Regions from separate parts of the Lysobacter sp. P5_C4 genome, predicted to be linked through region 2. Evidence: riboswitches for the same ligand, from Rfam matches in the RefSeq annotation. Region 2 holds a riboswitch; the other holds the start of a gene.

Region 1 (7,349 bases), on a different contig from region 2:
TCCAACAGCTTGTGGGCTGTCTTGTGGTCCAGCTTCGGTCCCTTGCCTGCCATCCCGCACTCCCCAGTGTGATGAAAACCCCGGAAACCTAACGTCCAATTGGTGTTGGTTGCAAGCGCCGGCCCCCAACCCTAAGGTCCCAGCTTCGATCGGGGAGTCGACATGCGGGCAAGGCGTTGCGGTGTGCTGTGGCTGGAGCCGAGGAACGATGCGAACTTCGAGCTCGACGATCTGCTGCAAGGCGGCACGGGCATCGTGCGGTCGTTGCAGTGGTTCGCCCATGCGCCGCATCTTGCGCAGCCGGTGGAAGTCGATGCGCACCTGGCGCAGGTCGCCGGTGGCATCGGTTCGGCCAGATGGGTCGATGCCACCGAACTCCAGGAAACGCATGGCGCCGACGCCATCGATGCGTTGATCGCGCTCGGCCTGCTCGTTACCGACGATCCGCGCCATGCAGCGCATCGCGAAAACGACGCGCACTTCCGGGATCAGCATTGGCACGGCCTGTCCGCCGTGTCGCATGCCGCCTCGCGATGGTCGCGCATCGACACGGTGAAAGAGATCGCGGATGCAGGCGTGGACACCGCAGCGGACCTGCGCGCCGCCCATGGCCCGCCCCCGCCCGCGTTCCATGATCGCGGACCGCCCGAAGCACGCGTCGCACTCGAACGCGCGGAGCGCACGACGTTCGACGACCTCCTCGACCGGCGCAGCACCTGCCGCAATTTCGACACCACGCGTGCATTGCCGCGCGCGCAATTCGCGAACGTGCTCGAACGCGTGTTCGCCGCGCGAGGACAGGTGCAGGCCGCCGACGACTTCGAAGTCATCAAGCGCACGAGTCCGTCTGGTGGTGCGATGCATCCGACCGAGGCGTACCTGATCGTTCGGAACGTCGAAGGCCTCGCGCCGGGCCTGTATCACTACCGGCCGGGCGATCACGCACTGCAACCGCTGCCGCCGGTCGAGGATCTCGCGCAACTGGCGTTCCATGCGGTCGGTGGCCAGCAATGGTTCGCCGATGCGCACGTGCTGGTCGTGCTGGCGCCGCGGTTCGACCGCAACTTCTGGAAATACCGCAATCACCCGAAGGCCTACCGGGTGACGATCCTCGATATCGGCCACTTGTCGCAGACGCTGTCCCTGAGCGCGATCGAACTCGGGCTGGGCGCGTGCATCACCGCGGCGATCAACGAAGTCGAGATCGAACAGGCCTTCGGCCTCACGCACTACGTCGAAGGGCCGCTGGCCGTGTGCGGATTCGGCGTGCGCGCGGACGCGATGACGACGGCGGAATTCGATCCGAACCGCAAGGCCTGGCCCCGCGAATCACCGCCCGCCGAGTAAGCGTTCCCCGACGCCAGCGAATTTCAGCCCGACCTGCGCCACGCGATCGTCCTTCAGCGCGCGCACGACCATCACCGCCTTGCCCAGCGCAAGCCGGTCGCCCACTTGCGGTTGTTCGTCGAATCGCTCGTCGAACAGTTGCGCCGCAGTCGCGTCGCTGAAACGCGCGGGGATCTGCAGGCCATAGAACGATGCGATTTCGCCGAGCGGCACGTCGCCGGGCAGGGTGAAGCTGCCGAACAGATCCTGCTCCGCCACGCGTGCGTCGCGACCCTCGGCGAACAACCAGTCCAGGCGTGGCGCCTGGCCCGTGGGTGCGAGCACGTAGGCATAGTCGTTCGCGAGCAACGGACCCGCGTCTTCGGGCAACAGCACGCGGCCTTCGCGCACCACCATCGCCAGGCGCACGCGCCCGGGCAACGCCGCGCCCCGCAACACCGCGCTTCCCGCTGCAATGCGGTAGCCGACCATGTCGTACTCGAGCTGGCCCGGGAGATCGAGCTGGATGCGGCGCGTGTTCGGGTCCGCGCGCGGCACGGCGATCTCGAACCAGTGCGCCGCGATCCCGAGCGACCAGCCCTGCACGATCAGCGAAACGAACACGACGACGAAGGCGACGTTGAAGTAGACGGTCGCGTTGGGCAGGCCCGCCAGCAGGGGAATCGAGGCGAGGAAGATGCCGACCGCGCCGCGCAAGCCCGTCCACGCGATGAAGCCGATTTCCTGCCGGCGATACCCGAACGGCGCCAGGCACGCGATCACCGCCGCGGGGCGAGCGACGAACATCAGGAACGCAGCGACACCCAGTGCCGGCCACAACACGTCGAGCAGTTTGTGCGGCGTGGCCAGCAGGCCGAGCAACAGGAACATGACCAACTGCGCGAACCAGGTCGCCGCATCCTGCACGGACAGCACTTCGTTGCGCGCGCGCATCGGGCGATTGGCGACGACGATGCCCGCCAGGTACACCGCGAGGTAGCCGCTTCCGCGGAACAGGTTGGTGATCGAGAACAGCGCGACCGCACCGGCGAGCGCAAGCCATGGATGCAGGCCCGGCGGCAATTCGAAGGTGTTGAGCGTCCACACCATCAACCGACCGCCAAGATAGCCGGCCACCAGGCCCGCGCCAATCGCCCAGGTGAGCTGCAGCGCGAGCATCCAGGGATCGTGCGTCCCGGTGCCCGCGATCCACGTCGTCATCGCGAGCGTGAGGAACACCGCGGTCGGATCGTTGCTGCCCGATTCGAGTTCGAGCGTGGCGTTGACGCGGCGTTCGAGATGCAGGCCACCGGCGCGCAGGAGGAAGAACACCGCGGCCGCGTCGGTCGAAGAAACGACGACGCCGAGCAGCGAGGCCTCGAGCCACGGCAGGTGCAGCAGGTACACCGCTGCGACGGCGGTGAGCGCCGCTGTGATCACCACGCCCGCGGTCGCGAGTACGATCGAAGGCACGACGCTGCCGCGCACCTGCGCCGCGCGCGTGCGCAGGCCGCCGTCGAACAGGATCACCGCGAGCGCGAGCGAGCCGACCAGATAGGTGAAGCGCAGGTCCGAATACTTGATGCCGCCGGGCCCGTCTTCGCCGAGCACCAGGCCGAGCAACAGGAAGACCAACAGCAACGGCGCGCCGAAGCGGCGCGCGAGCAGCGACGAAGCGATGCCCGCCAGGATGAGGAGCGCGCCGAAGAGCAGGCGCAGGTCGATGGCGTGCAGGTGTTCCAAGCGGACTCCTTGTCGGCTGGGGTCGAGTGTAGCGGGCGGCGGTGCAATGCCGAAAACACAAGATCGTCGATTGACATGTGCACGAGGCGCGATATCTTGTGGTCGTCGGTTCCGCGGGCGCAGGTTCGCGGATGAAAAGGGAAGCCGGTCGAACTCCGGCGCTGCCCCGCAGCGGTAGGTGGAAACGAAGTCGCGCACGCACTGGGGCGGTGGCCCCGGGAAGCGGCGACGAGTAGGTGGTGCGATCAGGCTCGCAAGAGCGGATCGCGCCGAGTCCACGAGCCCGAAGACCTGCCGACAACCGCGCGATGCACGCCGCGCGGTGCCGGCCGCGGAATCTCCGGGGGGAGATGGCTGGTGACGCCGCTTCGGCCGCCCGCCTTCGATGCGTGCGCGTCGCGAACGCTGCGACACCGCCTTTCCATCGTGGGGTTCCAACGCCTGCTGTCGATCGCCGAGGGAGCGACGGCACCGGTGCGCCATCACGGAGCCACCCATGTCACACGACACGTTCGCAGAACCCGCCGCAGTCGCGCCCGCATTCGATCTCACGGCGCCACCCACCGCCACCACCATGCGCGTCACCAAGCGCAATGGGGTTTCCGAAGCCGTCGACCTCAACAAGATCGTGCGCGCGGTGACGCGCGCGGCCGAAGGCTTGCATGCGGTCGAACCGATGCGCGTGGCGACGCGCACGATCTCCGGCCTGTACGACGGCGCGACCACGCGCGAACTCGACGAACTTTCGATCCGCACCGCGGCCCTGCTCACGGCCGAAGAACCCGAATACGGACGCCTCGCCGCGCGATTGCTGTCGGCGGTGATCGCGAAGGAAGTCGCGGGCCAGGAGATCCACGCGTTCTCGCAATCCATCGCGCGCGGGCATGAAGTCGGCCTGATCAACGACCGCCTGCTCGATTTCGTGCAGGCCAACGCGCGCAAGCTCAACGACGCGATCGACCCGATGCTCGACCAGGGCTTCGATTATTTCGGCCTGCGCACGCTGTACGACCGTTACCTGTTGCGCCATCCGCGCACGCGCAAGGCGCTCGAAACACCGCAGCAATTCTTCCTGCGCATCGCGTGCGCGCTCGGCGAAGACGTGCCGGGTGCGTTGGCACTGTATCGCGCGATGGCGCACCTGGATTACCTGCCCTCGTCGCCCACCTTGTTCAACAGCGGCACCAACCACGAGCAACTGTCCTCGTGCTTCCTGCTCGACTCGCCGCAGGACTCGCTGGAATCGATCTACCAGCGCTACGGCGACATCGCGCAGCTGTCGAAATTCAGCGGCGGCATCGGTGTCAGCTTCACGCGCGTGCGTTCGCGCGGCTCGTTGATCAAGTCGACCAACGGACATTCCAACGGCATCGTGCCGTGGTTGAAGACGCTCGATGCATCGGTCGCCGCCGTCAACCAGGGCGGAAAGCGCAAGGGCGCGGCGTGCGTGTACCTGGAACCGTGGCACGCCGACGTCGAGGAATTCCTCGAACTGCGCGACAACACCGGCGACGAAGCGCGCCGCACGCACAACCTCAACATCGCCAACTGGGTGCCGGACCTGTTCATGCGCCGTGTCGAAGCGGACGCGGCATGGTCCTTGTTCGATCCGCGCGTGGTGCCCGAGTTCGTCGACCTGTATGGCGAGGCGTTCGAGCGCGCTTACGAACAGGCCGAAGCGCAGGGCAAGGCCGCGCGCACGGTCCGCGCCCGCGAGCTGTACGCGCGGATGATGCGCACGCTGGCACAGACCGGCAACGGGTGGATCACGTTCAAGGACAAATGCAACCGCGCAAGCAACCAGACGCTGCGCGCGCAGAACGTCATCCATCTGTCGAACCTGTGCACGGAGATCCTCGAAGTGACGTCCGCCGAGGAAACCGCGGTGTGCAACCTGGGTTCGATCAACCTGTCGCGCCATGTCGATCCCGGCCATGCCGGTTCGGAGCCGGGCTTCGACTTCGACAAGCTCGCCGAAACCGTGCGTCTCGCCGTGCGCCAACTCGACCGCGTGATCGACCTCAATTTCTACCCGATCGAAACCGCGCGGCGCGGGAACCTGCGCTGGCGGCCGGTCGGCCTGGGCTGCATGGGGTTGCAGGACGTGTTCTTCGCGCTGCGGTTGCCGTTCGACAGCGATGCGGCGCGCGCACTGTCGACGAAGATCGCAGAGACGATCTACTTCCACGCGCTGGACACCTCCTGCGAGTTGGCGGTGGAACGGGGCGCGCATCCGTCGTTCGCCGAAACGCGCGCATCGGTGGGCGAGTTGCAGTTCGATGCATGGAACGTGGCACCGGAAGCCAGCGGCCGCTGGGACGCATTGCGCGAACGCATCCAGGCGCATGGCCTGCGCAACTCGCTGCTGGTCGCGATCGCGCCGACGGCGACCATCGCCTCCATCGCGGGCTGTTACGAGTGCGTCGAGCCGCAGGTGAGCAACCTGTTCAAGCGCGAAACCTTGTCCGGCGACTTCCTCCAGGTGAACCGCTACCTCGCCGAAGAGTTGAAGAAGCTCGGCCTGTGGACGCCGGAGATGCGTGACGCGATCAAACTCGCGGAAGGCTCGATCCAGGGCGTCGCGGCGATTCCGGAAACACTGCGCGCCATCTATCGCACCGCATGGGAACTGCCGATGCGCGCGCTGATCGACATGGCTGCCGCGCGCGGTGCGTACATCGATCAGTCGGCGTCGCTGAATCTGTTCATGGAGAGCCCGGCGATCGGCGCGCTGTCGTCGATGTACATGCACGCATGGAAGCAGGGCATCAAGACGACGTATTACCTGCGCTCGCGTCCGGCGACGAAGATCCAGAAGACGACGGTCGGCCCCGCGCCGGCGCCGGTCGAGGCGATCGCCTGCGCACTCGAAAATCCAGAATCCTGCGAGGCCTGCCAATGAGCGCCGCCCGTCCCCTGCTGCTCGATCCCGGCTTCGAGCTCACGCTGCGCCCGATGCGCTATCCGCATTTCTATGAGATGTACCGTAACGCCGTGCGCAATACATGGACGGTGGAGGAGATCGACTTCTCCCTGGACCTCAACGATCTGCGGCACAAGTTCGGTCCCGCCGAGCGGCACCTGGTCGAGCGCCTGGTGGCCTTCTTCGCCACGGGCGATTCGATCGTCGCAAACAACCTCGTGCTCAATCTCTACCAGCACATCAACGCGCCCGAAGCGCGCATGTTCCTCTCGCGCCAGTTGTACGAAGAAGCGCTGCACGTGCAGTTCTATCTGACGCTGCTCGACAGCTACCTGCCGGATCCGGCCGAGCGTGCGCGTGCCTTCGCGGCGGTCGACAACATTCCCTCGATCCAGCGCAAGGCGGCGTTCTGCTTCCAGTGGATGGAATCGATCCGCAGCTTGCAGCGCGTCGAAACGCGCGAACAACGGCGGCAGTTCCTGCTGAACCTCGCGTGCTTCGCCGGTTGCATCGAAGGGCTGTTCTTCTTCGGTGCATTCGCCTACGTGTACTACCTGCGGTCGCGCGGTTTGCTGCACGGGCTGGCGGCCGGCACCAATTGGGTGTTCCGCGACGAAAGCGGCCACATGGCGTTCGCATTCGATGTCTTCCGCACGGTGCGCGAAGAAGAACCCGATCTGGTCGACGATGCCTTCCGCGCCCAGGTGGTGGCGATGATGGAGGACGCGGTCGAGTGCGAGGTCGCCTTTGCCGAAGACACCTTGTCGGGCGGCGTGGCGGGCCTGTCGATCCGCGACATGCGCCAATACCTGCAGTACTGCGCAGACCAGCGCCTGGCGCAGCTCGGCATGCCGCCGCGTTATCGCTCGCGCAATCCATTTCCTTTCATGGATCTGCAGGACGTGCAGGAGGTGGCGAACTTCTTCGAGCGGCGCGTTTCGGCCTACCAGGTCGGCGTGCAGGGCGAAGTGGCGTTCGACCACGCGTTCTAGCGGGAGGCTTCCGCACCCGGTTCGTCGCGCCAGCAGGCCAGTGCTGCAGCGCATCGATCTCCGCGAGTGCGAACGCCGGCGCGCTGCGATCCGGTCCACCGCCCCAAGGCAGGTTGATGCCCAGGAACTGCGGCTTCGCGCCCCCGGAGGCATTCGCGATCACGAGCACCTGCGTGCTGGCCAACAGCGCGGGCGTGAAGGCCGACGTGCTGTAGCGGACGCGATAGCCATCGGCGCGCAACAGCCGACCGAAGGGCCAGTAGCGCCCCCACCAGTTCGCCGTCGACGCGTTGTGGTGCCCATGGTCGATCGCGACCCGCGGCCCGGTGCCGGCCGCATGGGCAGGCCGGGCGGGCAGCGGCCGC
Region 2 (7,349 bases):
TGATGAACGCCATGCCGACGTTTTCGCCCTGGCCGATGAAGCTGAAGCCCGACACCTGCATCATGCCGTCGAAGCCTTCGAGCTTCGCGACAGCCGGCCGCATCTGGTCGAACACTTCGTTCGTGCGGCGCAGCGTCGAGCCCGGCGGCAGCTGCACGATCGCGAACGCGTAGCCCTGGTCTTCTTCCGGCAGGAAGCTGCCCGGCATCCGCCAGAACAGGAAGCCGCACGCGATCGCCAGGCCCAGGAAGGCGACCATCCATCGCGGCGCATGGCGCACCGCGCCGCCGATGTGGCGCACGTAGGTGTTGCTCATCTTCCCGTAGTACTTGTTGAAGATGCGGAACACCGGGTTGCGGCTTTCGTGGTGCGTGCTCGGCTTGAGCAGGCTGGCGCACAGCGCGGGCGTGAAGCCCAGCGCGAGGAAGGCGGAGAACAACATCGCCATCGCGATGGTCAGCGCGAACTGCTTGTACACCGCGCCGGCCGAACCGGTCTGCAGCGCACTCGGGATGAACACCGCCGCCAGCACGATCGTGATCGCGATGACCGCGCCGGTGATCTGGTGCATCGCCTTGCGCGTGGCTTCCTTCGGCGACAGCCCTTCCTCGGTCATGATGCGTTCGACGTTCTCGATCACCACGATCGCATCGTCGACCACGATGCCGATCGCCAGCACCATGCCGAACAGACTCAGCTGGTTGATCGTGAAGCCCAGCACGTACATGCCCAGGAACGTACCGAGCAACGCGACGGGAATGACCAGCGTCGGGATGAGCGTGGCGCGCAGGTTCTGCAGGAACAGCAGCATCACCAGGAACACCAGCACCATCGCTTCGGCGAGCGTCTTGATCACCTCGTCGACCGAGATGCGCACGAAATCCGACGTGTCGTAGGGCGAGAACCACTCCACGCCCTTCGGGAAGCTCGGCTGCAACTGCGCCATGCGCGCCTTGACGGCGGCGGCCACCGCGAGCGCGTTCTCGCCCGGGCCCAGCAACACCGCGAACGCAGCCGTCGGCTGGTCGTTCCACTTCAGGTCGAAGCCGTGCGCTTCACCGGAAATCTCGATGCGCGCAACGTCCTTCAGGCGAACGGCCGCGCCATCGGGCGTCGTGCGCAGCAGGATCTGTTCGAACTCTTCAGGATGCGAGAAACGCCCTTCGGCAGAGACGGGCGCCGTGAACATCTGCGTGTCCGGCGACGGCTCGCCGCCGACCTGGCCGGCGGAGAACTGCACGTTCTGCCCGCGTACCGCGGCGAGCACGTCGGTCGCCGACAGGCCATAGGCATGCAGCTTGTCCGGGTTGAGCCAGATGTTCATCGCGTACTGGCCGCCGAACAACTGCGTGCTGCCCACGCCCGGCACGCGCGCGACCTGGTCGAGCACGTTGGAGGCGATCAGATCGGACAGCTCGTCGCGGTTGATCGCCGGATCGTTGGACTTCAGCGCGACGACGAGCAGGAAGCCGCTGTTGGACTTCGATACGGTGACGCCCTGCTGCACGACGTCTTCAGGCAAGCGCGGCGTGGCCTGCGACACCTTGTTCTGCACCTGCATCTGCGCGGTGTCGGGGTTGGTGCCGGGCTTGAAGGTCAGGTTGAGCGAAGCGCTGCCGTCGGACCCGGACGAGGCGCTGAAGTAATCGAGGTTGTCGATGCCGGTGAGTTGTTGCTCGATGATCTGCGTCACCGCGCGTTCGACGGTTTCCGCGCTCGCGCCCGGATAGAACGCGTTCACGCCCACCTGCGGCGGTGCGATGTTCGGATACGACTCGACGCCGAGCCCGCGGATGGCGAGCACGCCGGAGATCACGATCATGATCGCGATCACCCAGGCGAAGACCGGATGGTTGATGAAATAACGGGACATGGTCGGTCAGCCCTGCGGTTGCGCGGCGGGGGCGGCGGTGTCGGCGGCCTGCTTGTCCGGCGTCCACGGCACGGCCTTCGCGGGCGCGCCGGGCTGCACGCGTTGCAGGCCCGAAACCACCACCTGATCCCCCGGCGCAACGCCGGAACCGACGACCCAATCCGCGCCTTCCTGGCGTTGCGTCGCGACGTTCTTGCGCGCGACCTTGCCGTCCTTGCCGACCACCATCACGTAGGAGCCCTGCACGTCGCGCTGCACGGCGATCGCGGGCACGCGATACGCGTTGTTCTGCATGCCGAGCGTGGCGCGCACGGTGACGAACGTGCCCGGCAACAGCAGGTGTTCCGGATTCGGGACGCGCGCACGCAATGCGACCGCACCGGTCGAGGGATCGACCGTATCGGCGCTGAAGTCCAGTGCGCCGTCGTGCTTGTACGTCGAACCATCGGGCAACAGCACCTGCACCCGGCGCGTACCGGTCGTGTTGGCCTGGCGCACCTGCGTGAGCTCGTCGACGCTCATCGAAAAATCGACGTACATCTGGTCGAGCTGGTCGACGGTGGTGAGCAACGTCGCGTCGGCCTGGCCGACGAGCGCGCCTTCGGTCACCTGCTGCTTGCCGGCGCGGCCGTTGATCGGCGAACGCACCGAGGCATAGCCCAGGTTGATGCGCGCGGCGGCGACCGATGCCTTCGCCGATTGCTGCGCGGCGGCGGCCGAACGTTCGGCCGCGAGCGCATTGTCGAGATCGGACTGCGAGATGAACTTCTGCGGCGCGAGGTTGCGCGCACGCGTCGCGGCGGCGCGCGCATTCGCGTAATTGGCTTCCGCCGACGCCTGCGATGCGACGGCCTGGCCCAATGCGGCCTGCAGCGGCGCCGGATCGATGACGAACAGCAGCTGGCCTTCCTTCACGTCGCTGCCTTCCTCGTACACGCGACGCTGCAGCACGCCGGGAACGCGGGCACGCACGTCGGCGCTGCGATACGCGGCGAGGCGGCCGACGAGATCTTTCACCAGCGGCACGGAGGCCGGGCGCACGGTGATGACGCCGACTTCGGGAGGGGGTATGTTGCCGCCGCCCGCTGCATTCGGGTCGTCCTTGCCGCACGCCGCCACCGCGATGGCGACTGCGAGCACACCCGCGATGCGAGCGTTCGTGCCGTTGCTTCCAAGCTTGCGGGCCATGCGCGGTGCCTCTCATTCCGTTTTCTGTACGCGAGAGTTTACCTTGCGCGCCGGGGCACGGAACCCCTGTCGTTCGTCACCCGTCCCAGCGGAACAATCGAATTGGTTGCGAATGCACCGCGTGGCGAACCCGTCAGCGCCCCATCGGTGGCCAGTGCAGGTGCCGCGACATGCGCGAAGGCACGGGCACGGTGACATGCGGCAGCACGCCCCAGCACGGCGCACGCAGGCGCGCTGCGAGCAGGGCGAGGTTGTCGTCGGCGCGCGCCATGTCCGGATCGATCGCGGTTCCGATCCATCCCGCCAGGCGGCATCCATCGGCGGCGATCGCGCGCGCGGTGAGATACGCATGGTTCAGGCAACCCAGCCGCAACCCGACGACGAGCACGACGGGAATCCCGAGCGCATGCACGAGATCGGCCTGCATCAGGTCGGTCGCAAGCGGTGCCATCCAACCGCCGACGCCCTCGACGACGACGCAATCGGCCTGCGCGCGCAAGCGGTCGTGCGCATCGAGGATGGGTTGGAGCGACACCGCGATGCCTGCATCGCGCGCGGCGAGTTCGGGCGCGAGTGGATGTTCGAGCGCGAAGGGATTGACGTCTTCGTAAGCCACGGGGAACGCGCCCGCATGTTGCAGCGCGAGTGCGTCTTCGTTGCGCCATGCGCCGTCGATGCGTTCGCAGCCGCTCGCCAGCGGTTTCATGCCCACGGCGCGAATGCCCGCATCGCGCATCGCGTGCAGCAACGCGGTGCTCGCGAGTGTCTTGCCGACGCCGGTGTCGGTGCCGGTGACGAAGAGGCCGGTGATCGCCTCCGCGCGCGTGGCCTGGCCGCGCATGCGGAAGCCTTGATCGACCGGCAATTGCGACGGATGCATCAGGCGCCCCTCGTCGCGACGCAGCGTCGCGGCCACGGCGCCATGGTAACGCCGGCGCGCTGCTAGACTCCGGGGATGTTCACCGCCTCCACGCTGTCCGGCAGCAAGCCCGAGCAATACGCCCAGCTCCTGGCGCAGGCGCGCGCCCTGCTCCACGGCGAGCCCGACCGCATCGCGAACGCGGCCAACCTCTCGGCGCTGGTCTACCACGGGCTGCCGCAACTCAACTGGGCCGGTTTCTATTTCTTCGACGGCACCGAGCTGGTGGTCGGTCCTTTCCAGGGCTTGCCCGCGTGCGTGCGCATCCCGCTGGACAAGGGCGTGTGCGGTGCGGCGGCCAGCACGCGCACGACGCAGCGCATCGAAGACGTGCACGCCTTCCCCGGCCACATCGCCTGCGATGCGGCCTCGCGTTCGGAACTGGTGGTGCCTTTGGTGCGCAACGGTACGCTCGTCGGCGTTTTCGACCTCGATAGTCCGGTTCCCGCGCGCTTCGACGTTGAAGATCAACAGGGGCTCGAAGCAATCGCCCGCCTGTTCGAGGAGTCGTTGATTTGAGCACCGCCAAGCTGCGCAACATCGGTCCGAAATCCGCCGCCTGGCTGCGCCAGGTGGGGCTGCGTTCGCGCGAGGATCTCGAGGCGGTGGGCGCGGTGGATGCCTTCATGCGCGTCAAGCGCGCAGGCTTCCGGCCCAGTCTCAACCTGCTGTATGCGCTGGAAGGTGCGTTGCTCGACTGCCACTGGCAGGAAGTCCCCGAAGCACGTCGCAGCGAACTGGTGAACGCCGCCGAGGCCGCCACGGCCCTGCTTCCGCCGCCCCGCAATCGCCCGGCCGCCGCGCCCGTCACGACCACGCAGATGGCCGACACCGAAGACGCCGCGCCGGCGTTCGATCTGCTCGACGAGCCCGCCGGGCACGACGCGGACTGACGCGGGGTCCTTCCGCGCTCGCAGCACCCCAGTTACACTCCCCGCCGCTTGAGGTGACCCGCGGACGTACGTCCAAGGGTTGAAACGGGAAGCCGGTGACCGATCGCATTCGCGACCGCATTCCGGCGCTGCCCCCGCAACGGTAAGCACGCAAGGCCAACGCATCCGCCACTGTGCACGCGCACGGGAAGGCGCCGCGGCCCGGATCGCCTTTCATCGGCGACCAGCGCGCCAGCCCGGAGACCGGCCTCGATGCAGTCCTGGTTGCGATGCGGAGGGCATCGCGGCGGCAGCGCCGTCGCACGCGCCTCCGCTGTGTTTCTCCTTCCCCGACGCGACTCCTTGTGAACCCAAGGCGCGCGGGCGTGCGCGCCGGAGAAACGATCCATGTCGCGCAAGACCCTCGCCGCCGCCGTCGCGGTGGCACTGAGCTTTCCTGCTTCGTTCGCGTTCGCGCAGGACGCCGATCAACTCGACAAGGTGCTCGTCACCGGAACGCGCACCGCGGTCACCGTCGATGATTCGCTGTCCGCCGTTGAAGTCGTCGATCGCGCGGAAATCGAACGCACGCAAGCGCAATCGGTACCGGACCTGCTGCGCGGCCGCGCCGGCATCAATCTCGTCAACCAGGGCGGCGCGGGCAAACTCACCACGTTGTTCCTGCGCGGGTCGGAATCCGACCACACGCTGTTCCTGATCGACGGCGTGCGCGTGGGCTCCTCCACCTCCGGCCTCACCGCGTTGCAGGATCTGCCGGTGGAATTGATCGAACGCATCGAGATCGTGCGCGGCCCGCGTTCGAGCCTGTATGGCTCCGATGCGATCGGCGGCGTCATCCAGATCTTCACCCGCCAGCCGAAAGCCGGCGGCGTGCGCCCGCGCTTCAAGCTCGGCGCCGGCAGCAACGACCTGCGCGAATTGAGCGCGGGTGTCGACTTCGGATTCGATCGCGCGTGGTTCGGCGCCGATTACAGCCACCAGTCGACCGACGGCCACAACTCCTGCACGGGCGCGACGACACCGGAATTCGCAGGGTGTTTCATGGACAACCCCGATCCGGATGCCGACGGCTACGAGAGCAACGCGGTGTCGGTGCGGGCCGGCGTGCGGCCCGTCGACGGCGTGACGATCGACGTGCACGCACTGCGCAACGAAGGGCGCAACGAAATCGACGCCGATCCGCAGTTCGGCCTCGGCGACGTGTCGAATACGACGCAGCAATTGGTCGGCGGCAAGGCACGGTGGGACATCGGCGCGGCGGCGCTCACACTGTCGGGCGGCAGCAACCTCGACCGCTCCCTGCAAACACGCGACGACGCATTCGCCGACTTCTTCGAGAGCCGTCGCGACAGCGCGTCGTTCCAGGCGGATTTCAAGGTCACCGACGGGCAGCTTGCGACGGTCGGTTACGACTGGCAGCGCGACAAGGCCTTCGCGAACGACGCGTTCGGCACGCTGGTCTCGCCGGACGAAGGGGCATTGCGCCACAACCGCGCGGCGTTCGCGCAGTACCAGGGCGCGTTCGGCAAGCAGGATGTCCAGGCAAGCGTGCGCCGCGACGACAACGAACAATTCGGTGGCCATACGACGGGCAACCTTGCGTGGGGGATGGACCTGCCCGCGCAGTTCCGCATCACCGCGAACGCAGGCACGGCCTTCAAGGCGCCGACGTTCAACGAGCTGTATTTCCCGTTCTACGGCAATCCGGAGCTGCTGCCGGAGACGTCGGACACGTTCGAAGTCGGCATCGGCCAGCGCCACGACGCGTGGCACTGGGACGTGCACGCCTACCAGACGCGCGTGGACGACCTGATCGTGTACGACGCCAGCATCTTCGTTGCGAACAACCTGGAACAGGCGCGCATCCGCGGCGGCGAGGTCACCGGTGGATTATCGCTCGAGGCCTGGAACATCAGCGGCGCTGCCAGCTTCGTCGATCCGCGCAACCGCAGCAACGGCGACAACTTCGACAAGGTGTTGCCGCGTCGTGCGCGTTCGAGCGGGCGCGTGGATGTCGATCGCGCGTTCGGTGATTTCTCGGTGGGCGCGACGTGGATGGCGGAAGGGCGCCGGTTCGAGAACGTCTCCAACTCGCTGGAACTCGGCGGATACTCGACGCTCGACCTGCGCGCGCAGTGGGCGCTCTCGGAAACCTGGACCCTGCAGGCGCGGGCGAGCAACGTGTTCGACCACGACTACGAAACGGCCGCGTATTACCCGCAGCCGGGACGCGCGTTCGGGTTGACGGTGCGGTACGGGTCGAAGTAGTCGGCGCATGCAGGAAGGGCGCGTCGATCCCGCGATCGACGCGCCCCGCGATTCAGTCCACCGTCGCGAGCAATTGCAGGCCGCTGAATGCCTTCGTGCCATGCACGGCGACGTAATACTCGCCGGGGGCAGGCGCATCGATCACGACGATCCCGTTGTTGCCTGGACGCTCGGACTTCGCGTCGTGCTCGCCCGGCAAGGCGTGGGC

Evidence for each region. A riboswitch is a leader RNA that binds a small molecule or an ion and turns the genes downstream of it on or off. The one in region 2 is predicted to bind cobalamin.
Region 1: linked by a shared signal. The riboswitch ahead of ACXJJ8_RS04630 (ribonucleoside-diphosphate reductase subunit alpha) and the one ahead of btuB (TonB-dependent vitamin B12 receptor) in region 2 are both predicted to bind cobalamin.

The regions. Positions count from the first base shown of each region.
Region 1 is NZ_JBFULX010000002.1:23,437-30,785, reverse strand. Features, by position in the region: gene ACXJJ8_RS04645 (NHLP-related RiPP peptide) at 1-53, opposite strand, end outside; gene ACXJJ8_RS04640 (putative peptide maturation dehydrogenase) at 163-1,347, shown strand; gene ACXJJ8_RS04635 (potassium/proton antiporter) at 1,330-3,069, opposite strand; cobalamin riboswitch at 3,159-3,382, shown strand; gene ACXJJ8_RS04630 (ribonucleoside-diphosphate reductase subunit alpha) at 3,566-5,971, shown strand; gene ACXJJ8_RS04625 (ribonucleotide-diphosphate reductase subunit beta) at 5,968-6,984, shown strand.
Region 2 is NZ_JBFULX010000005.1:135,730-143,078, reverse strand. Features, by position in the region: gene ACXJJ8_RS13225 (multidrug efflux RND transporter permease subunit) at 1-1,873, opposite strand, end outside; gene ACXJJ8_RS13220 (efflux RND transporter periplasmic adaptor subunit) at 1,880-3,061, opposite strand; gene bioD (dethiobiotin synthase) at 3,195-3,902, opposite strand; gene ACXJJ8_RS13210 (GAF domain-containing protein) at 4,017-4,499, shown strand; gene ACXJJ8_RS13205 (TfoX/Sxy family protein) at 4,496-4,873, shown strand; cobalamin riboswitch at 4,909-5,139, shown strand; gene btuB (TonB-dependent vitamin B12 receptor) at 5,261-7,141, shown strand; gene ACXJJ8_RS13195 (S8 family serine peptidase) at 7,194-7,349, opposite strand, start outside.